DNA from 3 places in the Pseudarthrobacter sp. IC2-21 genome. Region 1 is predicted to be linked to each of the others. Evidence: predicted binding sites of a transcription regulator. Region 1 holds the regulator's gene; each other region holds the start of a gene.
What was found. The regulator Rex, encoded in region 1, represses fermentation and respiration genes when NADH is low (regulators of the CRP and FNR family bind a similar motif). The targets are predictions, from matches to a motif close to CTTGTGAANNNNTTCACAAG.
Positions count from the first base shown of each region.

Region 2: a site for Rex is predicted at 6,579-6,598, ahead of SBP01_RS02960 (queuosine precursor transporter). Genes of this name have one in related genera too.
Region 3: a site for Rex is predicted at 9,452-9,471, ahead of benA (benzoate 1,2-dioxygenase large subunit). Genes of this name have one in related genera too.

Region 1 is NZ_CP139145.1:3,446,560-3,457,061, reverse strand. Features, by position in the region: gene SBP01_RS15950 (30S ribosomal protein bS22) at 106-204, shown strand; gene SBP01_RS15945 (HAD-IB family hydrolase) at 327-1,145, opposite strand; gene SBP01_RS15940 (glutaredoxin family protein) at 1,247-1,501, shown strand; gene SBP01_RS15935 (redox-sensing transcriptional repressor Rex) at 1,592-2,296, shown strand; gene SBP01_RS15930 (hypothetical protein) at 2,357-3,190, opposite strand; gene SBP01_RS15925 (hypothetical protein) at 3,363-4,004, opposite strand; gene SBP01_RS15920 (YceI family protein) at 4,139-4,687, opposite strand; gene SBP01_RS15915 (histidine phosphatase family protein) at 4,883-5,563, shown strand; gene SBP01_RS15910 (TlpA family protein disulfide reductase) at 5,565-6,179, shown strand; gene SBP01_RS15905 (cytochrome c biogenesis CcdA family protein) at 6,195-6,950, shown strand; gene SBP01_RS15900 (cytochrome c biogenesis protein ResB) at 6,950-8,674, shown strand; gene ccsB (c-type cytochrome biogenesis protein CcsB) at 8,674-9,795, shown strand; gene SBP01_RS15890 (Hsp70 family protein) at 9,951-10,502, shown strand, end outside.
Region 2 is NZ_CP139145.1:620,636-631,137, reverse strand. Features, by position in the region: gene SBP01_RS02995 (YdeI/OmpD-associated family protein) at 1-79, opposite strand, end outside; gene SBP01_RS02990 (VOC family protein) at 163-915, shown strand; gene SBP01_RS02985 (NUDIX hydrolase family protein) at 1,006-1,545, shown strand; gene SBP01_RS02980 (DUF6707 family protein) at 1,632-2,726, shown strand; gene SBP01_RS02975 (SRPBCC domain-containing protein) at 2,816-3,541, shown strand; gene tgt (tRNA guanosine(34) transglycosylase Tgt) at 3,575-4,861, shown strand; gene SBP01_RS02965 (dienelactone hydrolase family protein) at 4,897-5,646, shown strand; gene SBP01_RS02960 (queuosine precursor transporter) at 5,704-6,462, opposite strand; gene SBP01_RS02955 (TetR/AcrR family transcriptional regulator) at 6,701-7,303, shown strand; gene SBP01_RS02950 (TIGR01777 family oxidoreductase) at 7,322-8,239, shown strand; gene SBP01_RS02945 (PfkB family carbohydrate kinase) at 8,430-9,416, shown strand; gene eda (bifunctional 4-hydroxy-2-oxoglutarate aldolase/2-dehydro-3-deoxy-phosphogluconate aldolase) at 9,432-10,061, shown strand; gene rsgA (ribosome small subunit-dependent GTPase A) at 10,376-10,502, shown strand, end outside.
Region 3 is NZ_CP139145.1:3,972,702-3,983,203, forward strand. Features, by position in the region: gene SBP01_RS18380 (LysR substrate-binding domain-containing protein) at 1-537, shown strand, start outside; gene SBP01_RS18385 (mandelate racemase/muconate lactonizing enzyme family protein) at 534-1,637, shown strand; gene catC (muconolactone Delta-isomerase) at 1,681-1,959, shown strand; gene SBP01_RS18395 (ATP-binding protein) at 1,984-4,815, opposite strand; gene SBP01_RS18400 (1,6-dihydroxycyclohexa-2,4-diene-1-carboxylate dehydrogenase) at 4,878-5,705, opposite strand; gene benC (benzoate 1,2-dioxygenase electron transfer component BenC) at 5,705-7,276, opposite strand; gene benB (benzoate 1,2-dioxygenase small subunit) at 7,398-7,934, opposite strand; gene benA (benzoate 1,2-dioxygenase large subunit) at 7,972-9,354, opposite strand; gene catA (catechol 1,2-dioxygenase) at 9,678-10,502, shown strand, end outside.

The DNA of each region.
Region 1 (10,502 bases):
ACGTTTTACGTCATTGTAAGAATCTGTCAGTTGTCTTTGTCTGTAGCTCTGTCCACGGACCTTTTCCATCAGACAGGTACTGCATCTAGTTTGTGAGGAACTTTCGTGGGTTCAGTTATTAAGAAGCGTCGCAAGCGTATGGCCAAGAAGAAGCACCGCAAGCTGCTTCGCAAGACTCGTCACCAGCGCCGCAACAAGAAGTAGAGATACTTCAAGAAGCGCGAAAATGCCCGTTGCCTTCCGGCAGCGGGCATTTTTGTCGTTCCATCCCCATCTAAGTAGCGCTAAGTGTCGTTTTGAGCGCCCAAAACGACACTTAGCGCTACTTAGATGCGGGGGCCGCGGAAGCGGGCGAAACCCTTCCAGAGTCCGTAAACCACGCCGCCGGCTGTTGCCGCCTTCAGGCCAAGCGTGGCGGCACGGCGGCCGGAGCGGAAATCGTAGACCGGCCAGTTGTGGTCACGGGCGTGGCTGCGCAGCCGCGAATCGGGGTTGATGGCCACGGGGTGCCCCACGAGGGTCAGCAGCGGGATGTCGTTGTAGGAATCGCTGTAGGCCCAGCACCGCTTGAGGTCCAGGCCTTCCGTGTCGGCCAACTCCCGGACTGCCACAGCCTTGGCCGAGCCGTGCAGGATGTCGCCCACCAGCCGGCCGGTGTACAGGCCGTCGGCCACCTCGCCAACAGTGCCCAGCGCTCCGGTGAGGCCCAGGCGGGTGGAGATGACCGTGGCCACTTCGATGGGGGTGGCCGTGACCAGCCAGACGCGCCGTCCCACGCGCAGGTGCTGCTCGGCCAGGGCCTTGGTTCCGGGCCAGATCCTGGAGGCGATCATTTCGTCGTACACTTCTTCGCCCAGAGCCTTGATGTCCTCCACGGGGATGCCTACTGCCAGTGTCAGGGCCGAGTCCCGAACGGCATGGACATCCTCCATATTCTCGCCGCGGGCTACAAACTTGAACTGCTTCCAGGCCATGCCGGCCGCCTGCCTCAGCGTGAACGCCCGGCGCTGGTGCATCTTGCGGGCGACATGGAAAAGGCTGGCGCCCTTCATCAGGGTGTTGTCCACGTCGAAGAAGGCCGCTTCGCTGGTCTGCATCACCGCATCAGGCTGGGTGACTACAGCGACGTACTTCTCCTTGGGCATGTCCATGAGTCTAGTCAATGCCGGGCAGTGCAGATTCCAGAACAGCCGCCGCCTGGATGGCAGGCGCCGCGGCCCGCCTCCGGGAAAGGTACGGTTGAATCATGGCAAACCCGGAGGTAGTCCTCATCACCAAAGCAGACTGTCACCTGTGCGCAGAGGCGCGCGACGCCGTCGAACGCGTTACCTCTGCACTGGGACTTGAGTGGACGGAACAGCAGGTCGACGAACTGCCCGAGCTGCGTGAGCGCTACGCCGAGGAAATCCCGGTGGTGCTGGTGGACGGCGTCCAGCGAGACTTCTGGAAGATCGACGAAGCCCGCCTGGAACGCGTTCTCCAGCGGGCACTGCGCGTTTAGGCAACCGATTGCATTGCATGACGCCGGCTTTGTTGGCAGAGGCGGCGGGGATCTAGAGTGGAGTCACAACGCAAGGCAATGGAGGGGAAAGTGAGTTCGCTGGATTCATCTCCCCGGGCCGTAAACGGGACAGTGGCGCCCGCCGGGGAGATCGCCAAACAGATTCCGCCCGCTGCGGTGGCGAGACTGACCATCTACCTGCGCGCCCTGAACACCCTGCTGGCCGACGGCGTGGAGCGGGTGTCCTCGGAGTCCCTGGCGGAAGCGTCGGGAGTGAGTTCCTCCACCCTCCGCAAGGACCTGTCCTACGTGGGCTCCTACGGGACGCGCGGCGTGGGCTACGAAGTGCAGTATCTGAGCCGCCATATTTCCGCTGCCCTGGGCCTCACCCACGACTGGAAAGTTGCCATAGTGGGGGCCGGCAACCTGGGCAAGGCCCTGGCCCGCTATGACGGCTTTGAATCCCGAGGCTTCGACGTGGTGGCGATTTTCGACGCCGACCAGCTCGTGGTGGGCAACGAGGTGGGCTGGCTGCGCGTGAGCGACGTCGCCGACCTGGAAACCGTGCTGCGCCGAACCGGCACCAACATGGTGGTCCTGGCGCTGCCGGCCGCGGTGGCCCAGGCGGTCTGCAACCGCGTGGTGGCAGCCGGCGTGCACAGCATCCTCAGCTTCGCTCCCGTCATGCTGCAGGTCCCCGACGGCGTCAACCTGCGGAAGGTTGACATGGCTACTGAACTGCAGATCCTGGCCTACCACGCACAACGGGCGCAGACCCCGGACCAGACCGCCTAGCCAATGGCTTGGCGGGGTCCGCGGGGTCCACGCCCGTAAGGTGCGGGTTACGGCGTAGACCTACTGCCCGTAGGGGTTGCCCGGCGTGGCGTAGGGGTTGGTGAACGGCTGCTGCTTGCGGAAGTAAGGAGTAGTGGTGGGCAGGTACAGCAGGACGATGGCCGCAATGCCTGCCAGCGTTCCCAAGGTCCCGAGGTTGGGAACCTGGAACAGGCTGAATACGGACAGGGCGGCGAAGATGGTCCCCAGGACCCTGGCCCAGTTTTTACCCTTCCGGACGAAGAAAGCCACCAATAGGTACATGGCGGCCCCCAGGATGGCGATGACCACCAGCATGCCGGCGAGAGCGCTCTTGAACTCTTCGAAGTTGAACTGAGCGCCGTTGGCGCCGCTGCTGCGCATGGCATCGTCGAAGGCCGCCCGCGTTGCCGGGTCATCGAGCATCGAGATCCCCATGAGCATGGAAATGACGAACACCACGGCGGCAGCGATCAGGAGCCAGAAGGAGACGTTGACCAGCTGGGGAATGCCGCCGGGCCCGGTGGCCTGCGGCTTCTCCGAGGGGTACTGGGCATAGGGGGACTGGCCGTACGGCTGCTGGCCGTACGCCGGGGGAGCAGGCTGGCCGAACTGCGGCGGGGTCTGCCCGTACGGCGGTGCAGCGGGCGCATTTTGTCCGTACTGCGGCGCGTTCTGGCCGTACTGTGGCGGGTTCTGGCCATACTGCGGGGCATTCTGGCCGTATTGAGGTGCGTTCTGCCCGTACTGTGGTGCGTTCTGGCCATACTGCGGAGCGTTGTCCGGCTGCGGGCTGTTCTCGCCATAGCGGGGTGCGGGCGGCTGATTGCCGGGCTCAGGCTCGTTCGGGACGGGAGGCGGGACTGGCGTGCTCATGAGCGGTCCTTTGCAGGTTGGAAGTCAGTTCGGCTGCTGGGTGCAGTCCACTGGCCCTGCCCCCAGTACGGCTTACTTCAACCGTACCCTCCGGCCGGGTGGCGGCGGGTCATTCCAAAGAGGTATTCCAGCCAGGCGGGAAGCCAGCGGGCGCGGTGCCTGCAACGGACGGCTACGCGCGGCCCCTGACGGCGGTGAACCAGGCCTGCGAATTGGGAAGCCACATCAGGACCGTCGCCGCGGCACTGATCAGGAACCCAAGCCAGTTGTTGCCTATGCCGCCGCCCACGCTGCCGCCGATCAGCGCCAGGACCAGGGAGACGGCGGCCACGATGGTCAGCGCCAGGCGGGCCCACTCCTTGCCGTCCTTCATCTTCAGGGCGAGAACAATCTGAGCCGCGGCCAGGGCGAGTGCCACCAGGACCAGCAGGAGTAGCAGGGCGGCCAGTCCCGGGGCGACGGTGAACAGGGCCAGGGTGGCAAGCAGCCCGAAGAAGCTACCGAGGACGCCGAGCATGCCGCCGACGAGCCAGATCCAGTAGGAGACCTTGAGTTCGAGGGGGAGTCCGGGCACGGTGAACATGCCGGCAAGACCGCCTCTGGGCATAACCTCGTTGAAGCTCCGCGGCGCGTCGGCGGGCCTTTGGAACGGGAATCCGGCCGGCTTTTGGTGGCCCTGCCGGTCCGGCGCGGGCTGCTGCCCCTGCGGGCGAGGGAAACGTTGCGGCGGTTCGTAGCCCGCGGGAGGAACGTTGCCGGCAGGTGGCTGGGCGCCGGGCTCCCGGGGCTGCGGTACGTCACTGGGGTTGCTCATAGGCCTCACTCTAGACGGCATATTGCTGCTGGCACCGGGATTCGGGGCGAACCAGCGCGGAACGGAGGGTTAAAGCACTGCGCCCGGCCGCAGGCTCCAGAGGGAGCCTGCGGCCGGGCGCAGTTTGAAAAGAATTATGCTGCGGGGGCGATGAATGCCAGCTCAAGGTTGACGGCAACCTTGTCGCTGACCAGGACGCCGCCGGCGTCGAGGATGGCGTTCCAGGTCAGGCCGAAGTCCTTGCGGCTGATGGTGGTTTCGGCGGATACGCCGGCGCGGGTCATGCCGAACGGGTCAACAGCCACGCCGTTGAACTCTGTCTCCAGGGTGACCGGACGGGTGACGCCCTTGATGGTGAGGTCACCGGTCAGCTCGTAGCTGTCGCCGGCGGCCACGAGGCCGTTGGAGACGAAGGAGATTTCCGGGAACTTCTCGACGTCGAAGAAGTCTTCGCCGCGGACGTGGCCGTCGCGGTTGGCGTCACCGGAGTCGAAGCTGGCGGTCTGAATGGTGGCGCTGATTTTGGAATCGGCCACGTTATCGGCAAGCTCCAAGGTTGCTGTTGCATCCTTGAACTGGCCCCGGACCTTGCTGATGCCTGCGTGGCGAACGGTGAAGCCGATTTCGCTGTGTGAGGGGTCGAGGGTCCAGGTGCCGGTGGTGACGTCTGCGGGAAGAGCCATGGTATTTCTCCTTGAAATTGTCGGGTGGTAGTTCCGGATAGGCTGATCAGTTGAAGTCTCAACTATCCGCTGCATCTACTATAAGCATGCATTTGCATGTTTTGTTCCATGTTAAGGAACTTTTTTCCCAGAGTTTCAGTTCTACGAAATGTAGAAGATTTCGGATCGCACGCCATCTTTGAGAAACTGGTACACATGCCCCAAGCCACTGTCCATCTGCTCCGCCACGGCGAGGTCCATAATCCCGACGGCGTTCTGTACGGACGGCTGCCCGAATTCCACCTCTCCGAGCTGGGCCGGGAGATGGCGCAGGTTCTCGCCGCGCACTTCGCCGACCGCGCCGCGCAGGGTGCCCGTTTTGTCTACCTTGCGTCCTCGCCGCTGGTCAGGGCCCAGGAAACCGCGGCCCCCGCCGCAGAGGCCCTGCAGCTTCAGATCCATACTGACGAGCGCATCATCGAAGCGGAAAACTACTTTCAGGGCATGAAGGTCACCAAGGCCGAGCTCAAAAGGCCAAGGCACTGGCCGCACCTGATCAACCCGCTCCGGCCGTCCTGGGGCGAGCCGTACAAGGAGCAGGCCGCGCGTGTCCGCGCCGCCGTTCAGGACGCCCGGCTCCGGGCGATCGAACTGGCCGCGGGCGACTACGGAACAAACGGCCCCGAGGCCATCATGGTCAGCCACCAGCTCCCCATCTGGGCCACCCGCCTCAGTGCCGAGGGCCGTCCGCTCTGGCATGACCCCCGCAAACGTGAGTGCACGCTGACGTCCATCACCTCCCTGGTGTTCGACGACGCCGGCGCCCTCCTGCGCGTCGAATACAGTGAGCCCGCTGCCGCCCTTCTCCCCGGTGCTGCCACCACCCCGGGGGCATAAGATGACGTCCAACCCGCGCCCGGCATCCCGCCGCGCCGTCCTGGCCGCGGGCGGTGCCGTCCTGACCGCACTCACCCTGGGGCTCTCCGCCTGCGCACAGGAGGATGCCCTCGCCAAGCAGGCGAAAGCCGGCGACAACAAGAACTACATCGCCGGCGATGGCTCCGTGACGGAATTTGCGGCGGCCGACCGCAAGTCGGCCATCGCCGTCAACGGCACCCTTTTCAACGGCACCACCGTCACGCCCCAGGATTTCCAGGGCAAGGTGACGGTCCTGAACTTCTGGTTCGCCGCCTGCGCGCCCTGCCGGGTGGAAGCGCCCATCCTGGAAGAGCTGCACCAGGAGTTCAAGGACCAGGGCGTGCAGTTCTTCGGCGTCAACCTCCGCGATGAAAAAGCCACCGCCGAGGCTTTCGACAAGACCTTCAACCTGACCTACCCCAGCTTCGACGACAAAGACGGCGGCGTGCTCCTGGCCGTCTCCGGGATTGTCCCGCCGGGCGCCGTCCCCACCACCCTGGTCCTGGACAAGCAGGGCCGGGTGGCCTCGCGTGTGCTGGGCGAAATCCAGAAGGGCACCCTCAAAGCCCTCATCACCGCCGCCGTGGCAGAGTAGCGGCGGCCCCGTACCGTGAACAGCCCCTTTGCCGAAACCATCCTGAACGGCTCCCTCCTGCTTGCCATCCCGGTCGCCCTGCTCGCCGGACTGGTGTCCTTCCTGTCCCCGTGCGTGCTGCCCCTGGTCCCCGGCTACCTCGGCTACGTGACCGGCCTGAGCGGAGTGGACCTGCAGAAGCAGAAACGCGGCCGGATGTTCGCCGGCATCGGGTTGTTTGTCTTGGGATTCTCGGTCATTTTTGTGCTGCTGGGCGGCGCCTTCGGCCAGCTCGGCACGCTCATCACCGGATCGCAGAACGCCTGGATCACCCAGCTCCTGGGCGTCCTGGTGATCATCATGGGCGTGGTGTTCATGGGCGGCCTGGGCTGGCTGCAGCGGGACGCCAAGATTCACGCGAAACCGCCGGCCGGCCTGTGGGGGGCGCCCCTGCTGGGCCTCACCTTCGGCTTGGGCTGGGCCCCGTGCATCGGCCCCACCTACTCCGCCGTCCAGCTGCTGAGCCTCTCCGGCGGCTCATCCGCCGCAAAGGGCGCCTTCCTGGCGTTCGTCTACAGCCTGGGCCTGGGCATCCCCTTCCTCCTGATCGCCCTGGCGGTCCGGCGGGGCATGGGCGTGATGTCCTTTTTCCGCCGGCACCGCGTGGCCATCCAGCGGATCGGCGGCGGCATCCTGGTGGTGCTTGGCCTGCTGATGGCCAGCGGCGTCTGGGGCACCTGGGTCACCGAACTGCAGTACTGGTTCCAAACTGATGTGAAGTTGCCGATCTGATGAGCGAGCGCGTGAAAGCAAAAACAAAATCCCCGGCCCCCGTAGCCGCTGCCAAGGCAAATACGGCCCTCCCCGTCCTGGGACCCCTGGGGATGCTCCGTTGGGCCTGGACCCAGCTGACCAGCATGCGCACAGCGCTCTTCCTCCTGCTCCTGCTGGCGGTTGCCGCCGTGCCGGGCTCGCTGTTCCCGCAGCGCCCGGCCAACCCGTTCGTGGTGACGCAGTACATCAAGGACAACGGGGACTACGGAAAACTGCTGGACACCCTGCAGCTCTTCGACGTTTACTCCTCGGCGTGGTTCTCGGCCATCTACATCCTTCTCTTCATCTCGCTGATCGGTTGTGTGGTGCCGCGCGCCATCGCCCACTACAGGGCTATGCGCTCCCAGCCGCCGCGGACCCCCAAAAGGCTCTCGCGCCTCCCCGAGTACGGCACCCTGGTGGTGCCCGCCGACGCCGGCCTCCCGGCGTCGGACGCCATCCACAGTGCCGCGGGGCTGCTCCGGAAGCGCGGCTACCGCGTTGAGGTCAGGGACGACGACGGCGCGCGGCCGTCTTTGGGTGCCGAGCGCGGCTTCGCCAAGGAGGTGGGGAACCTGGTGTTCCACACCTCGCTGATCGGCGTCCTGGTGTCCGTGGCCGTCGGCGGCCTGTTCGGTTACAGCGGCCAGCGCATCCTGGTCGAGGGCGATACGTTCGTGAACACCCTGGTGGGCTATGACCAGTTCACCCCCGGCACCAACTTCCAGTCCAGCCAGTTGCAGCCCTACTCCATCCAGCTGGACAAATTCGATGTCACGTTCGACCGCGAATCCCCGGGCAAGTTCGGCCAGCCCATCGACTTCAACGCGCAGGTGACCACCAAGGAAAACCCTGACGCACCCGCCAAGCAGGAGGTCCTCAAAGTCAACGACCCCGTCACCCTGGGCGGCACCAGCATCTACCTCACCGGCAACGGCTACGCCCCCGTGGTGACCATCCGCGACGGCGCCGGCAATGTGGCCATGCAGGGCCCCGTGGTAGCCAAGCTCCAGGGCGAGAACTACTACTCGTCCGTGGTCATCAAGGTCCCCGACGCCCGTCCGGACCAGCTGGGCTTTGTGGGCTTCTTCCTGCCCACTGCGTTCGTCACCGACGCAGGCGTTTCGTTCAGCGGCGATCCGGACCTGTTCAACCCCCAGCTGACCCTGAACTCCTACTACGGGGACCTTGGCCTTGACAACGGTGCACCCCAGAACGTCTTCGAACTGGACGTCAAGGGCCTGACCCCGCTGAATAACCGGACCCTGGCGGCCGGCGGCATCACCCTGGCGCCGGGCAGCACCCACACCCTGCCGGACGGCAAGGGCAGCATCACTTTCGACGGCGTGAAGCGGTACGTCGGGGTGGACATCCACCACAACCCCGGCCAGGTCGCCGCCCTGATCTTCGCCCTGCTCGCCGTGGCAGGACTGATCGTCTCGCTGTACGTCAACCGCCGCCGTGTCTGGATCCGCACCGGGACCCACGAGGACGGCCGGACCATGGTGGAATACGGGCTCCTGGCGCGCGGCGAGGATCACCGGCTGGCCGCCGAGGCGCAGTCCATCCGCAAGCTCCTCTCCGAAGAGTGGCAACTCGAAGTTTCCGATTCCACCCAGCAAATTCCCAGCCGCCAGGGCGATAATGGCGCAGACTCCGTCACCACTCCCACCGGCTCCGCCGGACCCACAAAGGACCAGTAATGCCTTTCGTCATTAACGAAACCATGGGCGCATACAGCGAACTGCTGATGCTGCTCGCCGCCGGCACCTACACCGTGGCCTTCATCGCCTTCGCCTGGGACCTGGCGAAAAGCAGCAAGGCGTTGCGCGCCATCGACCTCAAGGCAGCGGACGCTGCAGGGGCTGTTGACGAGGCCAAGGTCCCGGTGGCTGCCGGAGCAGGCGCTTCGCTTCACGCCGGCGCTTCAGCGAACAGGGTGGATTCGCACCTGGCCGGGCCGGCGGGGAGGGCTGAACGACCGTCGTCGTCCGCCGCCAAGCAGGCCGGTGCAGGGTCCCCGGCGGGACAAACGGCCGACGCCGACATGCGCTACGCAGCCGAACGCCGCGTCCCGGCGCGGGTTGCGGTGGCCCTGACCGTGCTGGGTGTCCTGATCCACGGCGCCGGCGTCGTGACGCGTGCGCTCGGTGCCGGCCGCGTGCCGTGGGGCAACATGTACGAGTTCCTCACCACGGGTGCCTTTGTGGCGGTAGCCGTGTTCCTGCTGGTGCTGATCCGCCGCGACCTCCGGTTCCTGGGCACGTTTGTTGTTGGCCTGGCCATCGTCATGCTGGTGGCCGCCTCCGTCGCGTACTGGACCCCGGTGGGCCACCTGGTGCCGGCCCTGCAAAGCTACTGGCTCATCATCCACGTCTCCATCGCCGTCATGTCCTCGGCGCTCTTTACCCTGACCTTTGCCATGTCCGCGCTGCAGCTTGTTCAGTCCCACCGGCAAAAGACCATTGCCGCCGGCGGCGCCGACAAGCTTGGCTTCATGCGCCTGGTGCCTTCCGCCCTGAGCCTGGAAAACCTCTCCTACCGGATCAATGCGATCGCCTTCATCGGCTGGACCTTCACCCTGATGTTCGGCGCCATCTGGGCTGAAAAGGCCTGGGGCCGGTTCTGGGGCTGGGACACCAAGGAAGTCTGGACCTTCGTGATCTGGGTGGTCTACGCCGGCTACCTCCACGCCCGTGCCACCCGCGGCTGGACAGGCACCCGGGCCGCCTGGCTGTCGATCGTCGGATACCTCTGCGTGGTCTTTAACTTCACGATTGTTAATCAGTTCTTCAACGGCCTGCATTCCTACTCGGGCCTCTGAGCAGGGGTTTTATTCGGGTCCTTCCGAGCGCCGGCATGATACACCTCGCGATGTCCTAACGAGGCTGTCGCCCGGCAAGCGGTGATGCTACCTTGGTTGAAGCTCGTCCGTGATGAAGCTCGCGGATCGGCCAGCTGCATTGTTCTGAGGTACCCATGAGCTACGTTCTCGCCGTTGATATCGGGACCAGTTCCACTGCCGCCGCCATTGCCACCCTGGACCACAATGCCTCGGCCGTCCCCGAGGGCCTGCCCTTGGACCGCGGCGGAAACGCGGTCCCTTCGGTGGTGTACTACCCCGAAGAGGGGCCGGTCCTGGCAGGCGAGGCTGCCGAGCGGCTCGGCCTGGAGGACCCCGGCCGGTTAGTGCGCGGGTTCAAGCGCCGGCTCGGAGACCCTGATCCGTTCGTGGTGGGAACACTGTCCCTTCCGGCTGAGGAAATCTTTGCCACCATGGCCCGCTGGGTGGTGGACCGGGCCGAAGAACGCGAGGGCGATCTGCCGGCGGAAATCGTCATCACCCACCCGGCGTCCTGGGGAGCGCCCCTGACCTCCGCCGTCCTTGCGGCCCTCGCCAACCAGGGCCTGCACAACGTCACCCTGATTACCGAACCCGAAGCAGCCGTGCTGCATTACGCCTCCCAGGTGCGGGTGGAGGACGGCAGCACCATCGCCGTCTACGAGCTGGACGGCGGGACCTTTGACACG
Region 2 (10,502 bases), 1.4 Mb from region 1:
TGTCCCGGTGGTTGGCTTCCAGCCACCTCCGCCACGCTGCGGCATCCGGCACCAGCAATTCCTCAAGTTCAATCGCCATGGCCCTATTCTGCACGGTGCCAGCCGTTTCAAGAGGTGGCATGATGGCGGTAGTTGCGCTGTCCCGGATTCGAGGAGAAACCCATGCTGCGTGTCAGGCCCGTCCACTACACGTCCCGCCCTGAACGGTGGGAAGAACTCCTGGTTGCCTTGGGCCTGGTCAAGACCGTTGACCAGGGCCCGTGGCGGGAGTTCGACGCCGGCTCCGGGCGGCTGGCACTGCACGCCGCCGCGGCGGGACAGGACGTCGACGGCACCACGGCCCTTGGCGTGGAGGTGGGCGACCTGGCCGAGTTTGCCCGGCGCACCGGCCTGGCCGCGGAAGAGTCCGGGAAAACCACCTCGGAACTCATCACCGCAGCCCACGGCGAGTCGTGCCGCATCACCAGCACCGACGGCTTCAGCTTCCTGGCGGACAAAGCCGCCCACGGCGCGAACTGCGCCGACGCAGACCCTGCCCTGGCCGTCGTCGGCGTCTGGTTCTCCGCCGATCCCGGCGCCGCCGCCATGACGCTGCAGGACATCGGCGCACGGTTCCGTCCGGTTCCGGATGCGGACGAAACCGCGGACTTTACCGCCAAGAACGGCGGTGTGCTGATGGTGCGCCCGGCGTCGGGCGGCCCCCGCTCGGGTTTGGGATTTGAGTACGACGGCGATCCGGGCACCCTGCGGGCGCGGCTTACCGCAGCCGGCTTTGAAGTCAGCGAAACGGAGGAAGCCTTCGGCCGGACCCTGCACGTAGCCAACCCGGACGCCGCTACCCCCGACGCCGCCGAGGGCACCCACCCGGCCGCCCACGTCCCGCCCACCCTCTGGATCTCGCAGCGGCCCAACTGACCGGCGGGATCCCGGCACTAAAACGGCCGCTTTACGCTCAGAGCTCACCACTCGCCGACCCGGACGCGTCCGATGGGGTAGAACTTAACCATGAACGTTCGCACTCCTGACCCCAATCCCGGCTGGCTCTCCGAGGAAGACCTCTTCGAGGCACGCGGGAGGCTTCCCATGATCTACGTGGAGGCCGTACCGGTCAGGCTGGATCCGCTGGGGTTCGTGAACGAGGTCGGCACGCTGCTCCAGGCCGATGAGGACGGCAACATGATCAGGTCGCTGGTATCGGGCCGGGTGATCTACCGGGAGACCATCCGCGGGGCGCTCCTGCGGCACATGGAGAAGGACCTGGGCCCGCTGGCGTTTCCGCAGCTCCCCATCAGCCCCGTGCCGTTCACGGTGGCCGAATACTTCCCGGCTCCGTCCCATACGGGCTTCACCGACGACCGCCAACACGCCGTGTCCCTGGCCTATGTCATCCCCGTCACTGGCGAATGCGAGCCCCGCCAGGATGCCCTGGAACTGACCTGGATGACCCCCGAAGAAGTGCTGAGCCCCGGCGTCCAGCTCGAATTCAGCGGCGGCCGCGGCGCCCTGGTCCGGCAGGCGCTGGCCTTCGCCGGAGTGGGTTTCTGAGGCCCGCGGAGTCCCCACCCTCCCGGATTTGGCCCGCCCCGCTCAGTAGACTGTAGGGCGGACCGCAAGAGAATTTAAGGATCCCCATGACCGAAACCCCAGCCGCACGGCACTACGGCGACACGCAGGCTGGATCTCTGACTTCCGGCGATCACCTCCTCCTTCCTGATGGCGGACGCACCGCCGAAATCGAGCGGGTTGAGCTCGAATTCGACGATTTCGGCGTCGCTGCGGTGATCCTGGCCAGCCTCACCGGCGGCGGCACCATCAGGATCGCGGCCGGCTCCACCGTAAACGTCCTGGACACCGCGGTCAGTCAAGGTGGCCTTGAAGCAGGGCCCGACGACGTCACGCGGCTTCCGGCGGCAGCGTCCGGGCATGAGGCCGCTGCCCGTGTTTCCCAAGGGGAAGCGCCCGACGCGGAAATACCCGGGGCACAGGCGCGCGGCGCAGAACAGCCAGGAAATCAGCCCGCCGCAACCGGCGGCGCGGCACCCACAGCACCCGCCGTCGTCGTGCCTCCCCAGCCTGCCATTCCGCCCGCGGTGAGCGGCCCGTCTGCGGACGAGCTCGCGCTGATCCCCGCGCCGGCCGGCACACCGGAGGCTGTGGTGGAAGCTGCGGCGGAGGCCCACCCGGATGCGGTGGGTGTGCTGCTGCTGGCGGACAAGCTGGCGAAAGGCATCAACTTCAAGTCCGGCAGCTGCCTGAAGGACCTCAGCGACCTCGCCCACGAACTGTTCATCACGCTGAAGGACCCGGACGGCGCACTGGCTGTGGCGGACCTGCTCAACGTGCTGCCGTTCGACGGCAACCCGGGCCGGTGGGCCTCGGTGGAGGCGTCGCTGGCGCTGTCCAGTTACATCTGCCGCCAGGACCGGCAGGAAGAGCGCGCCGAGGTCTACGAAAAGCTGCTCCGCACGCCGGAGAACCAGGAAACAGACCCGTTCAAGGCGCGCATGAACGCCAAGGTCCGCCAGCGCTCCCTGAACGAACCCAACCTGTACGACAAAGAGATCTTCCGCTCGATCGACAACTCCAACCACGAGGCCGAGCGGGAGTGGCGGTTGCTGCGCCTGGAGTCGCTGCTTTTCCTGCGGGCCCATGGCGGATCCGAAACGATCGGCCTCGGCGAGCTGCAGCGCCGCATCAGCAACGAACTCGAGGCCGTCCGCGCCTGAACCGTCAGGGTTGGAGCTTCTGCTCCGGGGTGTCCTGATGGGGGAATTGCCCCCTACCCGGAGCTGCGCACGCGCTGTACATTCGGGCTATGACGAACAATCTGAGCGTGGTCATTAATGCTGATGCGCCGCAGGTCTGGATCATGCTGCGCGAACCCGCCAAGGTGGCCCAGTGGCATGGCTGGGAGACTGAGGAGCTGCCGGCCGAGATCAACCAGATCTACTTTGGCAAGGGCGTGGTGGAGGCCCCGGACCATACGAGCCTCACCACCAACGGCGGCGACGTCTTCGACCTCAAACCCGTGCCCGGCGGGACGCAGGTCAGTGTCACCCGGGCCGCCCTGGACCACAACTCCGAGTGGGCCGCGTGGGACGAGGACATCACCCAGGGCTGGCTGACCTTCCTCCAGCAGCTCCGTTTCGCGCTGGAGCACCACCCGCACGGCAACAGGCACACCCTGTTCTTCGAACTGCCGGGAGGGCACGGCTCCGCCATCGAAAAGCTGGGCTTGTCTGATGTTCCCAAGCCGGGCGAACCGTACCAGCTGACCCTGGCCACCGGTGAGGAAATCAGCGGCAAGGTCTGGTATCGGAGCAACCACCAGGTGGGCCTGACCGTCCACGGCTACGCCGAACACGGCGATGGCCTGCTGATTGTGGCGGACCAGCCTGTCATCGAGGATGTCAGGCCCGACGGCGGTGCGATCGTGATCGCCTCGACGTATGACCTGGGTGCCCGCAAACTGGATTCCATCCGCTCGGCCTGGGACGGCTGGCGGACTGAGAACTACCCCACACAGACGGCGGCCCGCTGAAGGTTGGGCCGGGTTTGCTGGCACACTGTAACGGTGCCAGCAAACCCCGCCTCCGAGCCGCAGTCCCAGTTCTCCTTCACCGTAGGCACCCGCCTGGCTGACAGCTGTCCGCCGTCGGACGCCCAGGTCGCGGAGAACGGCGGCAAGTTCCTGGGCCGCACCGGCACCATCACCACCCCGCACGGCGAGATCCGCACCCCGGCCTTCATCGCCGTCGGAACCAAAGCCACGGTGAAGTCGGTGCTGCCGGAGTCCATGGCGGAGCTCGGGGCGCAGGCGCTCCTGGCCAACGCCTACCACCTGTACCTCCAGCCGGGCGCGGACATCCTGGATGAGGCCGGGGGCCTGGGCGCGTTTATGAACTGGGCCGGGCCCACCTTCACGGATTCCGGCGGGTTCCAGGTGATGAGCCTGGGGTCCGGGTTCAAGAAGGTCATCGACATGAAAACTGTGTCTGCCGCGAACGCGGCCCTCCCCGACGACGCCGTGGCCCCCGGCAAGGAACGCCTCGCCCACATCGACGACGACGGCGTCTGGTTCAAATCGCATCTGAACGGGGACCGGCACCGGTTCTCCCCGGAAATCTCCATGCAGGTCCAGCACCGGATCGGCGCGGACATCATGTTCGCCTTCGACGAGCTGACCACCCTGCAGAACTCCCGCGGCTACCAGGAGGAATCTCTGGAACGCACCCGGCTGTGGGCCCTCCGCTGCCTGGACGAGCACTTCCGGCTGACCGCGTCCCGGGAGGGAAAGCCCTACCAGGCCCTGTTCGGCGTGATCCAGGGCGCCCAGTACGAGGACCTGCGCCGCAAAGCCTGCCAGGACCTGGGCGCGATGAACTTCGACGGGTACGGCATCGGCGGGGCGCTGGAGAAGGAGAACCTGGGCACCATTGTGCGCTGGTGCAACGAGGAGCTGCCGGAGGACAAGCCGCGGCACCTGCTGGGCATCTCCGAGCCGGACGACATCTTCACCGCCATCGAAAACGGCGCGGACACCTTCGACTGCGTCTCCCCCACCCGGGTAGCCCGCAACTCGGCGTTCTACCACCCCACCGGCCGCTACAACCTCTCCGGCGCCAAGTACAAACGCGACTTCGGCCCGCTGCAGGAAGGCTGTGACTGCTACGCCTGCGCCAACTACTCCCGCGCCTACATCCACCACCTGTTCAAGGCCAAGGAGATGCTGTCCGCCACCTTGATCTCCATCCACAACGAACGCTTTGTGGTGAAAATGGTGGATGACGCCCGGCTGGCCATCGAGGCCGGCACCTTCTTCGAGTTCAAGGCCGAGACCCTGGCACAGTATTATTCCTGAGCGTTGTTCCCGGTTGCCTCGGTTATCCTGACCAGATGTTCATTGAGATCCCTGCTGCAGCAGGCACCGCCGAGGCCCTTGTTGTCCGTCCGTCCACCGGCACCGGGCCGTTCCCGGGCGTCATCCTGTACATGGACGCGTTCGGTCTGCGGCCGCGCATCGAGGAAATGGCGCAGCGCATCGCTGACTGGGGCTACATTGTCCTGGCACCCAACGTTTTCTATCGGGACGGGACCGTCGCGGAACTCGCACCGAAGGTGGACATGACCACCCCGGAGGGCCGTTCCGCCGCCGGGAAGGCAGCCTTCCCGCGGGTCGGGCACCTCACCGCCGAGAAAGCCCTCCCGGACATTGATGCGTGGGTTGCGGCCTTGGAAAAGCTCGACGGCGTCGCAGCGGGTCCCATCGGCACGTTCGGCTACTGCATGGGCGCCCGCCTCGCGGTCCGCACCGCCACCGCCCACCCCGAGGTGGTGGCCGCGTGCGGCGGCTTCCATGGCGGCGGCCTCGCCACGGAGACCCCCGACAGCCCGCATCTGGGGCTCCCCCAGGCCAAGGCCCGCTTCGTTTTCGGCCATGCGGACCATGACCAAAGCATGGATTCCGACGCCGTCGCACGCCTGGGTTCGGCGCTCGAGGCCGCCGGACTCGAGGCTTCCAACGAGGTCTACGCGGGCGCACCCCACGGCTACACGATGGCAGACACGTCCATGTTCCATGCTGAGGCGACCGAGCGGCACTTCACCGAGCTCCGCGCGCTCCTCGACGGGACGCTGAAGGCCTAGAGCCGAACCCCATCGGTTGCTCCCGGATGCGGCTAAAAGTACGACGCCGGGCGGCAGCTACGCGGCGCCGGTTACCGCGGCGTTGGTCACCGTAGCGCTCGGGACGCCGTAGCTTGGTTCGCGCTTCTTGATCCAGCCGATCACCAGCGACGTCACGGGGACGAACAGGAACTCCACGAGGGTCTTGTACACAAAGCCCACCACTACGTAGTTCACAAACATGCCGAAGTCCGTGATGCCGATGACGGAGGCGGCGATGCTGCAGAAGATCAGGGTGTCCACGAACTCGCCTGCGCCGGAGGATCCCATCAGCCGTGCCCACAGGGATCTTTCGCCGGAACGGGCCTTCATCTTTACCAGGATCCAGGAGTTGATGGTCTGCCCGGCCAGGAACGCCAGCAGCGAAGCCAGCACAATCTGCGGGACCGGGCCCAGTGCACCCTCCAGGGCGGCCTGCTTGGACGCGCCGAACTCGTCGTCAAAGCCGGGCAGGGCGATGATCACCCAATAGCAGACCGAGGCGAACACGGACAGCGCAAAGGTGGTGAAGATGGCCCTGCGCGCCACTTTGAAGCCGTAGACCTCGCTGATCACGTCGCCCAGGATGTAGGCGAGCGGGAAGAGGAAGAAGCCGCCGTCGGTGATGATCGGGCCGATCGCCACGCCTTTTGACGCGCCGATGTTGGACAGGATCAGCACAACGGCCATAGAGGCCAGCATGATGCCGAAGTAGGGCGAGCCGATGGATGCGAATTTCGCAACCGGGTGTGCGGGGACTGTGGCCGGCAGGACGCGCGGGCCTGAGGGGGATGGCATGGGGGTGTCCGTTCGTAGTGGTTCGCTCGGGCATCCGCCTCAGCCGAAGACTGACCGCGGGACGCCTGGCTGTATTAGCACTGTCACGCCATTCTCCCATCCGTCCGGAGCCCACCTTTTTGAACATGTTCAAAAAGGTGGCATACTCGATTCCCTGAACGTGTTCAAAAAGGGGAGTTCCGTGGCAGCAGTCAAGAGCGAGCAGACCAAGCAACGCCTTGCGGACGTGGCGCTGCGGATGTTCCGGGAGATCGGGTTTGAGAAGACCACCATGCGGGCCATCGCTGCGGAGGCGGGCGTATCCGTGGGCAACGCCTACTACTACTTCGCGTCCAAGGACGATCTGGTCCAGGAACTCTACGTCCGGGTGCAGGCCGAGCATGCAGCCAAGGCGGACGAAGCCCTCGAAGGAGTCAAGGACTTGGCCAGCAGGCTGAAGGCCACGCTGCACGCCGGCCTGGATGTCATGGCGCCCTACCACCGCTTCGGCGCCGACTTCGTGGCCACGGCCATCCGGCCGACGTCCCCGGTCAACCCGTTCGCCGGAGAGTCGACGGAGGCCCGTGAAGCCTCGCTGGGCATCTTCCGGGCGGCGGTGGAAGGCGCCAGTCCGCCCGCGCCGAAGAAGCTGCGCGCAGACCTGCCCGAGCTGCTGTGGCTGGGCTACATGGGGATCGCCCTGTTCTGGGTGTATGACACCTCGGACGGCCAGCGCCGCACCCGGAGACTCGTGGACGGAGCCGTCCCGCTGATCGCCCGGGGGCTCTCGCTCGCAAAAATTCCGGGCGTCAACAAGGTTCTGGACGATGTCCTCAGCCTGAGCCGCAGCATCCGCAACTGAAACATCATGGGGGAACAAATGATCAAAACACAGACGGTGGTCCTCGCCGGAGCTTCGGGCTTTATCGGCAGGTACCTCCGCGCGCGCTTCGAGCGGGACGGCTGGGCGGTGCGCACCATCGGCCGCCGGGTCACGACCGGCACGGCGACGTCGGCGGGCTGGAACGACGACGGCGCCATCGCCCGGGTGCTGGACGGCACCGATCTCCTGGTGAACCTCGCCGGACGCTCCGTCCACTGCCGCTACAACGCGCGAAACAAAGCCGCTATCCTCGATTCCCGCGTTGCCACCACCGCGGCGCTTGGCCGCGCCCTGGCACGCTGCCAGGCGCCGCCGTCGTGCTGGCTTAACGCCAGCACCGGCACCATCTACCGGCACGCGGACGACCGGCCCCAAGCGGAGGCCGACGGCGAACTTGGCAGCGGCTTTTCCGTGGACGTGGCTCGGGCCTGGGAAGCTGCCCTGGCTGCGGCGGACACGCCCGGCACCCGGAAGATTCCGCTGCGGATCGCCATCGTGCTGGGACCTGGCGGCGGTGCGCTGCGCCCTTTCGCCACCCTGGCGCGGCTCGGCCTGGGCGGGCACATGGGCCCGGGAGGCCAGAAGTTCAGCTGGATTCATGTGGAAGATCTGTACCGTGCCGTCCGCTTCCTGCACGCACGGACTGACATTTCGGGCCCGGTGAATGTTGCCTCGCCGGACGTGGTGGGCAACCGCGAACTGATGCGGCTGGTCCGGCGGGCGTACGGTGCCAGGCTGGGCATCCCCACGCCGGAGTGGCTGCTGCGCCTGGGCGCGGTCCTGATCCGCACGGAAACCGAACTGGTGCTGAAAAGCCGGTGGGTGCAGCCGCAAAAGCTGATCGACGCCGGGTTCATCTTCCGGCAGCCCGAGCTGGGGCGCGCCCTGCTCAGCATCACCAAAGGCCGGCCGTGACGGGCGCCTGCGCCGCCATCGGACGGCTGGCGGTAGTACGCCTGGTGACCACGCGTGACGAAGTCGAGATCGGCGCCTGAGCCTGGCGTCCAGTCCTCGGCGTAAAGTTCAACGAGGAAGCCGACGGCCGCTTCCCCTACGACAAATACCTGCCGATCAACCGGCGGCTCGACGGATCGGTGCATGACTGGTGAACAAGCCAACACAAAATCCCGCCACGCCGTTCGACGTCATCGTGATGGGCGAAATCCTCGTAGAGGTCGCCACGGACGTCGCGTTCGCCCACGGCGTCCCGGCCCAGCTCGGCATCTCCGGGGACGCCCTCAACGTCGCGGCGGCCGCTGCGGCAGCCGGCGCCCGCGTTGGCCTGCTCTCGGCGCTGACCGACGACGACCTCGGCAAGGCCATCGCCGCCCGGGTTGTTGAACTCGGCATTTCCCCCGCCCTGCTGACATTCCGGACGGGACAGCAGGGCGTTTACCTGGTGCACTGCGACCCGGAGGGGCAGCGCGAATTCTCTTACGCCCGCAGCGGCAGCGTCGGTTCCAGCCTGGGCCCCGACGACGTCGATCCTGCAGTTTTCGCCGCTGCCGGGGCGGTGGTGGCAGGCGGCATCGCCTGCGCCATCTCCGCGTCGTCCCGCGCTGCCGTGGTGAAGGCGGCCGGCCTTGCCCGGCGCTTCGTCTTCGATCCGAACTTCCGCCCCCGGCTCACGTCCGCGGAGGACGCGACGGCGGCCCTGCTGGAAATTGCGCCGCGCACGTTCCTCGTCACGCCGTCGTTCCCGTCCGAAACATCCGCGCTCCTGGGCTGCAGTACGGCGGAAGAGGCGGCGGCGAAGCTCCGCAGCCTCGGCGCCGCAAACGTTGCCGTGACCTGCGGGGCCGAGGGCATCCAGCTTGATGGCGAAGGCCTGGATGGCTCGTGGATCGACGCCATTCCGGCCCCCGCGGTGGTGGACCAGACCGGAGCCGGCGATGCGTTCGTCGGCACCCTGACCGCCCGGATGGTCTTCGGCGACATGCTCCCCGTGGCGGCCCGGTACGGTGCCGCGGCAGCGTCTCTGGTCGTGGGCGGCAAGGGCGGTACGGGCTTCATCCCCACCCTGGCGCAGACCCAAGCCCATGCAGGAATTACTGGTACCGCATCATCGACACCGACGGGCTGGACGGCCTGAGAAAAGAGATCACCCATGGCTGACGCAACCAGCGTCCTGCACGTTTCCCCCGTTATTCCGGTCGTCACCATCGCCGACCCACAGCACGCGGTTCCCGTGGCCAGGGCGCTGGCTCACGGCGGCGTGCGGATCATCGAGCTCACGCTCCGGACCGGCAGCGCCCTCGAATCGCTTAAGCGGATCGCCAACGAGGTGCCGGACATCCTGGTGGGGGCCGGCACCATCCTCACACCCGCGCAGGCCGACGCCGCGGCGGGAGCCGGTGCGCAGTTCCTGGTGAGCCCCGGGGTAACACCGGCACTGCTGGACCACATGCTGCGGCTGAACATCCCGGTCCTCCCCGGCGTGGCCACCGTGGGCGAGGTAATGGCTGTCCTCGAACGGGGTCTGACGGCCATGAAATTCTTCCCGGCAGGGCCCGCCGGGGGCCCGGACTACCTAGCCGCCATCGGAGCTCCCATCCCGCAGGTGCAGTTCTGCCCCACCGGCGGCGTCAGCCTGGACTCAGCGCCGTCTTACCTCAAGCTGGCGAATGTCTCCTGTGTGGGAGGCAGCTGGCTGACCCCGCGCGCAGCCGTCGAGAGCAATGACTGGGAGCAGATCACCAGGCTCGCGCACGATGCTGCCGGTCTCAGCCGGGGCTAGTTCACGGGCCTCCGGGCGAGATTCGGACCGAGAAAGCCACTGGCGAAAGCCATGCGAAAACCATGGCGGAAAGCCTCGGGCGGAAGCTACAGTGGAAGCCGGTCCGGTTTCCACGTCGACCGGACCGCAGCGGGAAGGGAGGTGTTTTTGATGATTGCCATTGCCGTGCGCCCTCGGCGCCTCGAAACCATCAAAATAACCACCCCCGCCCCCAGCTTCCGTACCGCATAGGGCACTGCCCGCGGGATGCCACACCCTTGGGCCTTGCCCGCTAGTGGCCGGTGCCAGGGGGCTCCTTCCCGAGGTATCACACAGTGAAAAATTCTTCAGGCCCCGGCCTGGCCAGTCCTGTTACGTCCACATCCGGCATCGCCGGCCCAACCCTTTACGGCTACAACCCGGCCGTCGCGCGGCACTTCGCCGAAAACCCCGCACCCGCCT
Region 3 (10,502 bases), 530 kb from region 1:
GCCGGGCTCCGTGACGGCACCCTGGACGCCGCGTTGCTGCGTCCTCCGGTCGCGTCCCAGGACATCGACTACCGGACAGTGACCCGGGAGCCGCTGGTTGTGGCGCTTCCCTCGTTCAGCGCGCTGGCTGTGGACCGGCCGGTGGCCATGCACGAACTGCAGGACCAGGACTTCATCGCTTACGGACCCGAGTCCGTGCTCTACCGCACCACCGCGGACCTTTGCCGCCAGGCGGGCTTCCAGCCGCGCATCACCCAGGTGGTGGGGGAAACCTCCACCATGTTGGCGTTCGTGGCTGCGGGCGGCGGGGTGGCCATCATGCCGTCCAGCGTGCAGGCCTTCCAGCTTGAAGGTGTGGCTTACCGGGAAATAGAGAATGTCCCCGATGTTGAACTGGCCGTCGCCTGGCTGCGCGGGCATCAGTCGGCGCTGCTGCACAACTTTCTGGAGGTGGTGGTGACCGCGACTGCGGGAGCCGCGGCCCCCTCCCCCGGCCATGCGCCGCTTCCCACCGATGAAAGGCTCCCCAACTCATGAAGATCGCGGCCATTGAGGCGATTCCCTACTCGATCCCCTACCTTCATCCCCTGCACTTCGCGTCAGGGTCCGTGCACGAGGCAGACCACGTGCTGATCAGGCTTCGGACGGAAGACGGCGTAGTGGGCACCGCTGACACCCCGCCCCGCCCGTACACCTACGGTGAGACGCAGAAGTCAATCGTTGCCGTGGTGGAGGACATTTTTGCTCCGCAGCTGATCGGCGTCGACATTTTTGACCGCGAGAAGGTCCAGGAGATCCTCTACCGGACGGTGCACAACCAGACCGCCAAGGGTGCCGTGGACATCGCCTTGTGGGATGCCCTCGGCAAAACACTCGGTCAGCCGGTGACAAAACTGCTGGGCGGCTACACCGACTCGCTGCGCGTCTCCCACATGCTCGGTTTCAAGCCGGCCCAGGAGTTGCTGGCGCTGGCCCTGGAGTTCCGCGAAACCTACGGCATCAACACTTTCAAGCTCAAGACCGGCCGGCGGCCCCTCCACCTCGACGTCGAAGCCGCCCGGGTCCTGCGTGAGGGCCTCGGCGACGAGGCTGAACTCTACATGGACGCCAACCGTGGCTGGTCGGCCAATGAGGCGGCCGAGGTCCTGCGCCGCACAGCCGACTTGGGGCTGCAGTTCCTTGAAGAGCCCGACGACGCCCGGGAGGTCCTGGGCCGCCGTCGCCTCGTCACGAACTCCCCCATCCCCATTGCCGCAGACGAATCGGCCGCCAACCTCGGCGAGGCCGCACGGGAAATCCTCACCGGCGGCGCCAACCTGCTGGCCGTCAAAACCGCCCGTTCAGGCTTCACCGAGGGGGCCAAGATCGTGGGGATGGCCGAGGGCATGGGCATCGATGTTTACATCGGCAACCAGATCGACACCCAGGTGGGCACGGCGGCGTCGGTGACCTTCGGCGCCGCGTTCGCCCACACGGCCAAACGGGCGGCGGAACTTTCCAACTTCCTGGACATGACCGACGACCTGCTGGCCGAACCCCTGGCCATCACCGGCGGACGCATCCGTGTTCCTGAGGGCCCCGGGGTGGGCACCGCTGTTGATGAGGACAAGCTCGCCCTGTACCGCACCGACCGATAACACCGCTTTTTCCGCCAGCAACCGCTTTTCTGAAAGGACATTCATGAAATTCCTGGTCCACATGGACGTAAACCTGCCCGCCGATCTGCCCGCGGACGAAGCCGCAGAGCTCAAGGCTACGGAGAAGGCCTACTCACAGGAGCTGCAGCGTTCCGGCAAATGGCCCGAAATCTGGCGGGTGGTGGGCGAGTACGCCAATTATTCGATCTTCGACGCCGAGTCGAACGACGAACTCCACGACATCCTGCAGAACCTGCCGCTGTTCCCGTACATGGAGATCTCGGTGGTGCCGCTCGCGAAGCACCCCTCCGACGTCAAATAGGGCACACCCGGCCGGTGTTCCGGGTCAGTCCTTGGCCCGGAACACGGCGGCGAGCTCGCTGCGGGAACGGATTCCCATCTTCCGGTAGAGCCGGGTCAGGTGGTACTGCACCGTCTTCTCCGCGAGGAACAATGCCCGGGCCGCCTCTTTGTTGGTGGCGCCCCCCGCCACCAGTTCGGCCACCGCCCGTTCCTGCGCGGTGAGCTGGAGGTGGTGGTCACTGACGGCTGTCAGCACCGGGTCGGCGGGGTCCGGGATGTTCCCGACGTCGAGCCCTGTTGCCTTGAGCTCGCGGTCGCAGCGTTCCACGTACGTGGCAGCCCCCAGGGTGTCATAGAGGTCGCGGGCTGCGCGCAGGACGGTTGAGGCCAGCCGCCGTTTGCCTGCCCGGCGCATGCTCTGGCCGAACGCAAAACTGATCCGGGCGCGCAGATACGGCCTGTTGAGCCCCCTCAGGTGCCCCAGGGACGCCTCGAAATGCTCCCTGGCGGTGTCCGGGTCTCCCTGCGCGGCCACCAGACGGCCCCTGGCCCAGGCCATCCGCGCCATGTCCGAGGGTATTTCCCGCTCCCGCGGCACCCGCTCGAACGCCGTGAGGAACGCATCGGCGGCGTCGAGCTGGTCGGTCATGACCAGGGCGTTGACGTACGTGTCCTGCCAGGGCCAGAAGGACACGCGGTGCTCGGTCCACGGGTCCAGCTCGGTCAGCGGCTGCAGGACAGCCAAGGCGCCTTCATAGTCCGCCCGCGCCTCGTGGAAGCGGGCGCGGGCGAGGCTCGCCGGCACCTGCATGGCGCGGTAGGTTCCGGGCTGCACTGCGGCCTGGGAAACGTAGTACCGCGCCCGTTCCCAGTCTCCGCGCATGGACCAGAGCTCGGCCGCGGTCCAGTAGAGCAGCGGGCGGATCAGCGGCATGCGCGAGGTCTCGAGACGTACGGACGCGCGGGCCACGGTGGCTGCGGCCGCATCCCAATTGCCGAGCACCAGGTGGGTGCGGGCCAGCCACGCCTCAGCCCACAGGGAGATGCGCATCGACCCGCCCCGGTATTCGGTGGGGGCCGCGGACTCGAAGTTCACCAGGGCCGTCTCCACATTGTCCAGGCGCAGCGCCAGCCAGCCGGCGCCCATCTGGACACGCTGTTTCTGGGCGTTCTCGGCAGCATGTTCGAACGCCCGGAGGTAGGAGGCTTCCGCCTCGGAAACCCGGCCCTGGGCGTACAGGCCCAGGCCGTAAATGGCCTCCGATTCAATGTGGGCGGGGGTGTCGGGCAGCGTAAGCTCCATGGCCCGTTCGGCCCAGGTGGTGATCATCGGGCCGTCCCACGACGCGACCCCGTGCAGGACGAAGCGCTGCGCCACCTGCGCGGCGGCAGAAGGATCATGTTCGGGGTTGGAGGTGCGCCAGGCCATCTCCAACTGTGTCTGCGCGCTGTCGTTCTGCCCGGATGCGGTGGAGAGGTAACCCAGGACGGAGGAGCGCAGCGGCGACGGCGGCAAGGCGTCCACTGCCGCGGTCCACATCTGGGCCTGGGAAATGTTGCCGGAGCCCACCAGGGCATCCACGGCCCGAAGGAGCCTGTCATTCCGGGAGCGGATGTCCCGGGAAAGCCTGGACGCGGAGAACAGCGCCGTTGAGGCGTCCTGCCACGCGCCCACCCGGGCCTGGCGCCGCGCATAGTCCTCCAGCTCGTCCGCCAGGGATTCGTCCGCGCCGGGCGTGGCGGCGACCCGGTGGCCCAGCCGTTCGCCCTCAGCCTGCACCGCCTCAGCCGCCCGCCGGTGAAGCGCGATCCGCCGGCTGGGAACGATCTGTTCGTAGATGGCCTCCGCGGTGCCCGGTCCGGAGAAGACGACGGCGGAACGGGCCTGGTCCACGGCCAGTCCCAACAGCCCCGCACGGTGTCCCTCGTCAAGGGCGTCCATGACCGGGCCCACCCTGCTGACCTCGGAAACCTCGGCCATGCCTGCGGCACTCCCCAGCACTGACGCGGCCTCGGCAACGGCAACCAGCTCCGGGGACGCCGCGGCCAGGACACTGCGCACCCGGGCACGCACCCGGGACGTCGGAGGCAGGGAGGGGAACCAGGTCTGCCAGGTTTCCGCCGGGAGCTCCTGGAGCAGTTCCACCACCGGCTGGGCGAGCCCGCCGGTGTGCTGCACCAGGCCGTGCGCCGCCGTCGGACTCAGATCGATGCCGAGCATCCGCCTGGCGAGATCCTGCACCTGCGCCGGGGTGAGCGGATCCAGCGGGATGGTGGTCACCTGGTGGCCGGTCAGGAAGTCCAGCGTTCCGGCGGGGACGCGTAGGGCGTCGTCCGGGTTGAGGGTGAGCACAAACAGGATCCGTTTGCCGTGCAGCCGCCGCATCACGAACGTGAGGATGCGCAGGCTCTCGACGTCGAGTCGGTGAACGTCATCGACGGCCACCACCACGCTGCCATGGGACTGAAGCCCCGCCAGGTGGGTGCTGAGCGTGGACGCGTAATTAACCACCTGCGCCGGGGTGAGCGCCGGGAGGGGGCCTGCGGGCAGGGCAGGGCCGCCGTCGTAATCCTTGGCCGAACGCAGCGGCGCCGTAAGCATCAGCTGCGAGTAGCCGGCGAGGGGAAACTGCGCCTCCCACTCATCCCCCATGGCGGACAGCACCCGGACACCACGGGCACCCGTGCGGCAGTGTTCCAGAAAAAGGTCCAGGACGGCGGTCTTCCCGGCTCCGGCGGGACCGGAGATCACGACAGCACGTACGTTGCCCTTGCGGACGGTCCGGAAAATTTCCAGCAGCTCCGCGAAGACCCCCGCCCGGCCAACAAGCGGCAAGTCCTCCGCCATGTCACCGTGTGTGGAGGCCGACGTCATGGCCGCAACTCTACCGGAGAGGCCCTGCCGGGCCCGGCGGCGGCCATCGATCACGGGTGCGCTCAGCCCAGGTCCCCGCCGGCGACCGGAAGGACGCTTCCGGTGACATAGGACGCTTCATCTGATCCGAGGAACACGATGGGTGCGGCCTGTTCGTCCAATGTCCCGTACCGCTTCATAAAGGATGAGTCCACGGTCTGGTCAACGATCACCTGGTACCAGGCCTTCTCCGTGGGGGATTCGGCCTCCGGACCCCGCTTAACCCTGCGGGGCGGCGCCTCGGTGCCCCCGGGGGCTGCGGCCACCACGCGGATTCCGCGGCCGCCCACCTCCATCGCCAGGGACTGGGTCAGGGCGTTGACCCCGCCTTTGGCTGCCGCATACGGAACACGGTGCATGCCGCGGGTGGCCACCGAGGAGACGTTGACGATGGTGCCCGAACCCTGCTCCAGCATGGCCGGCAGCACTGCCCGGCAGGTCCAGAGGGTGGGGAAGAGCGAGCGGCGGATCTCTTTCTCGATCCTGTCCTCGTCATACTCCTCGTAGGGGCGGGCCCAGATGGTCCCGCCCACGTTATTAACCAGCACGTCAACGCGGCCGTGGGCGGCGAGCGCCGCGTCCACTGCCTGCTGTGCACCGGCGAACGTCTCCAGGTCCGCAGTCACGGAAGTGGCCGAGCCTCCTGAACCGGAAGCCTGCGCGGCCTCCTGGATCCCTTGCGCCACCTCATGGACCAGTTCGGCCCGGTCCACCAGGACGACGGCGCCGCCCTCGGCTCCGATCCGTTCGGCCACTTTCTGCCCGATTCCCTGGGCGGAACCGGTCACCAGCACCACCTTGCCGGCGTACCGGCCGGGGGTAACGAACTGGCCGGAATAGGGAGCCGCCATCAGCTGCCGGCCTTCGCGTCGATCGCTCCGGCCATGGTTTCCTTGGCATCGTGTGCGTGGGCCATGATGACCTCCCGCACCCGCGCCTTGTCTTGACGCTCAAAGGCGTCAACCACATCAAGGTGGTCCTGGGTCACCCGCTCGAAGATGGCGGTTCCCGCTTCGAAGGCCGCGGCCATCTGCGCGTGGACGTCCAGGCGGCGGTAGGACTCAAGCAGCATGGGGTTGTCGCAGACCACAAACAGGTATTCGTGGAACTCCTCATTGGTCCGCGCGAATTCCTCCGGTTCCTGGACGGCCCCGGCAGCCACGGAGCACGTGGTGGCCTCCGCCAGCCGCCGGAACTGCTGCAACTGCTCCTCGCTGAGGCGGCCCAGCATCAGTTCGCTCACTGCGAGCTCGAGGCCCATGCGCGCATCCAGCTGGGCGAAGCTGTCCTCCTTGCGGAAATCCAGCCGGCCGGTTTCCAGGGAGGAGACCGCCTCGCTGCGGCTCATCGTGTCGCCCTCGGCTTCGATCTTTGCTGCCGCTGCGGGCGCGCCTGTTTCGGCGTCGCCGCCGGTGGTTTCCTTGGGGGCAAAACGCTCGAAGTAGAAGTTGGCGGGCTCGATGCCCTCAGAGTCCAGCCACTTCGATACAGCGTTCACCATGGGGGGCGGGCCGCACAGGTAGATGTCGACGTCGCCGTCGTTCAGGTGCTTCGGCTCGATGATCTGGGTGACATAGCCCGTGTGCGGAGCAGAAGTCCCCGGTTCGGAGGCAATGTAGTCCCACGTGAAGGCGGGCAGTTTCGCCTCGTACTCGCGCAACCAGTCCAGGCCAACAATGTCCGCCTCACGGGTCAGGCCGTAGATCAGGTGGACCGGCGCCGACGGCGGATTCTCGGTGAGCTTCTCGAGGATGGACAGGAGCGGGGCCAGGCCCGTTCCGCCTGCCAGCAGGAGCAGGGGCCGCTTGGGCTCACGCAGGAAGAAGGAGCCGTAAGGACCCGTGAACTCGATGGTGTCACCCACCGCAGCCCTGTCGCGCAGGTATTCGGACATGGCGCCCTGCGGCGTCACCCGCACCATAAAGGAAGCATCCTGCACCTCGGGGCCGCTGCTGAATGAATAGGAGCGCTCGGCGTCCGTCCCGGGGACCTTGATGTTGACGTACTGGCCGGGCAGGAACGCCAGGCCGTCCCGGTTCTCCGCCTTCAACGTGAAGGAAACCGTCGACTCCGAATGCTTGTTGAGCTCCGTCATGGTGGAGGTGAAGGTGGTTGCCGAGGTTTTCGCGGATTCTGACGTGGCAGGGATCTGGATGGCCAGGTCCGATTCCGGCACCGCCTGGCAGGTGAGCATATAGCCCTTTTCCAGCTCATCCTCTGTCATGGCATCGTCAATGAAGTCGCCCGGATCGAAGGAACCGGAATCGCAAAAGGCCTTGCAGGTTCCGCACGCCCCGTCCCGGCAGTCCGACGGAATGTTGATACGTGCCTTGTACGCGGCATCCATCACGGTCTCGTAGTCGCCGACCTTGATGACCTTGGTGACGCCATCCTCGAAGCTGAGGGCTACTTTGTGGCCCATGGTTTCCTCCTGGTTGGGACGCGTCGATGCGGCCCGGGTAAGTGCGGATGTGCCCGGCGGGCACGGATTGTGAAACGGCCTCAGCCGGTGCCGGCCTCGGGCCGGGCACCGGCGGGAGCCGTCAGATCATGTAGACGTCCACAACGTGGTGGATGTAGTCGTTCTTGAGGACGACCTTCTTTTTCATGATGACCGGCTCTGCGCCGGCGAGGTCGATCGTGTAGTGGCTGGTCCCGAAGTACGTGTCCGTGGTGTTGTACCGGAAGTAGAGCGTGAACCAGTTGAAGCGCGCCTTCACCTGATTGCCTTCGCGCTCCATGATTTCGACGTCGGTGATGTTGTGCCCGGTGCGGGGTTCCGGCAGGGACGTGGCCGAGGACCGGTCCGTCTTGATCCGGAAGACGCGGTCCTCGATGCCGCCGCGGTTGTCATAGTAAATGAGCGAGATCTCGTTCTGCGGGTCCTCGGTCAGGCGGTCATCGACGTCCCAGGCGGGCATCCAGAACTCGGAGTCCGGGTGGTAGCACTGAAGCCACTCATCGAACTGGCGGTCATCCAGCAGGCGGGCCTCCTTGTAGAGGAAGGCACGGACGGTTTCGAGGGTGGCAATCTCCTCGGCGCTCTTGAGCGCGGCAGCGGGCATCGTCAGGTTGGTCATGGGTTCTGCACTCTCTTTGGTTCCACGTGGAGGGGGGTCAGGCGGTGACTGGAACGGCGTCCAGCGCGGAGGTCTCTTCCTCCGCCAGGGCCCGGTCCATGACTTCCTTCCAGTACCCGTGCTGAATGGGGTACAGCCCCTCGTCCTCGGTGCGCACCCCGGAGGCGATGACCCTGGTCATGCCCAGTGCCTGGGCCTGCTCGTCAGGACCGGCGATCTCGTGGGTGGAACCGCGGGTCATGTCGTTCCAGGGCGCCGAGGTGGCCCAGTAGGTCTTGTTGCAGGACCGGAACTCTTCGAGGTCATCGGGGGTGGCCATGCCGGTGGCGTTGAAGAAGTCCTCATACTGACGGATCCGCTTGGACCGGTTCTCCTGCGATTCACCCTTGGGCGCGATGCAGTAGATGGTCACCTCGGTCTGGTCAGCCGAGATGGGCCGGAAGTGGCGGATCTGCGAGGAGAACTGGTCCATGATGTAGACATTCGGGTACAGGCAGAGGTTCCGGGAGATGTTGATCATGAAGTTGGCCATCTCTTCGCCATACTTCGTCACGAGTTCATCCCGCCGGTCCCACAGCGGCCGGTCCTCCGGGTTGGTCCATTCCTGCCACAGCAGCAGGTGCCCGTGGTCGTACGAATAGAAACCGCCCTTGACCTTGCCCCATTTGCCGGCGTCCATGGCCTTGGTCTTGTTGGCAGAGTCACCGGCGGTGCGGCGGGCCGTCGTGGCAGCGTAGTTCCAGTGCACGGCCGTGACATGGTAGCCGTCCGCCCCGTTCTCCGCCTGCACCTTCCAGTTGCCGTCGTAGGTGTAGGTCGAGGCCCCGCGAAGCACCTCGAGCCCCTCCGGGGACTGGTCCACGATGGAGTCGATCACCTTGGTGGCATCACCCAGGTGTTCTTCGAGCGGGAGCACGTCAGCTTTCAGGGAACCAAAGAGGAAGCCGCGGTAGGACTCGAAGCGGGCCACTTTGGTGAGGTCGTGGGAGCCCTCTTTGTTGAAGGTCTCCGGGTAGCCCGCGTTGCGTGAGTCCTTGACCTTCAGCAGCTCACCGGAGTTCTTGAACGTCCAGCCGTGGAACGGGCAGGTGAACGTGGTGCGGTTGTCCGTCTTGCGGCGGCACAGCATGGCGCCGCGGTGGGAGCAGGCGTTTACGAGGCAGTTGAGGTTCTCGTCCTTGTCGCGGGTGATCATCACGGGCGTGCGGCCGATGTTGGTGGTGAAGTAGTCCCCCACGTTGGGGATCTGGGATTCGTGGGCGAGATAAACCCAGTTGCCTTCGAAGATGTGCTTCATCTCCAGTTCGAAGATCTCTTCGTCGGTGAAAATCTCGCGCTTGGCACGGATGACGCCGTTCTCACGGTCGTCGATAACGGCGTCGGCAAGGACCTCGCGGACATGGGCCAGGTTCTCGGTCATGGCGTGCTCCTTCATTGGAGGGTGCTGGACGGATGAGCGGGAGGTCCGGGCCAACCCGCGGTGCCCAGGGGGGGACGTTGTCACGTCAGTCTTCCCCATCGTGATCGCTCTCACATCAGGCAAACCCCTAGGTTAGGCCAAGGGTGTCTTTATGTCTGGTTAATGACAGAAAACAGGCCAAATCGATATTTGTAGCGTCCTTATTTCAGGCCTAGGATGAGACGGTCATCACGCGAACTGCGTCGCGACAGGTTCAGATCCTGCCCCTCCACCGGTTCGCAACGGGTTCAGGAGCAGTTCCTGTCCCCTATTCAAAGAGGAGTATGGACATCACCATGACCGAGACCCAAGCAGACACCCGCAAAGAGGACGAGGGCACTGCAGTCGAAGCCGGCTCCAAAGCCACCGAACGCTTCGCTGCCTCCGGCAAGCTTGCCGGCCTGGATGTGCCCAAGGAAAGAGTGAGCCTGCTGGCGGGGGCACTCATCAAGGCCGCCAACGACATCGTCGTCGAGCACCAGGTCACCTACGAGGAATACAACGCACTCAAGGCGTGGCTCATCAAGGTGGGAACCGACGGCGAATGGCCGCTGTTCCTCGACGTATGGCTGGAGCATTCTGTGGAGGACGTCAACTCCCAGGACCGCCCCGGCACCGTGGGGACCATCGAGGGGCCCTACTACATCCCCGGCTCCCCGGTACTCCAGACCCCTGCAACCGTGGAAATGCGTGCGGACGAGGAAGGCACCCCGCTGCGCTTCAGCGGCCGATTCACGGACACCGACGGCAACCCGATCCAGAACGCCCAGGTGGAAATCTGGCATGCGGACAGCGCCGGGTTCTATTCCCAGTACGCCCCGGGCCTGCCCGACTGGCTCCTCCGGGGCACGATCAAGGCAGACGACGACGGCCGCTTCGAAATCAACACCATGCGCCCGGCGCCCTACCAAATTCCTATGGACGGGGCCTGCGGGCAGCTGATCGACGCCGCGGGCTGGCACGCCTGGCGCCCGGCGCACATCCACATCAAGGTCTCCGCGCCCGGCTTCCAGCCCGTAACCCAGCAGCTGTACTTCCCCGGCGACCCGCACAACGCGGACGACATTGCTTCGGCAGTCAAGCCTGAACTGATGCTGGACCCGAAGCCG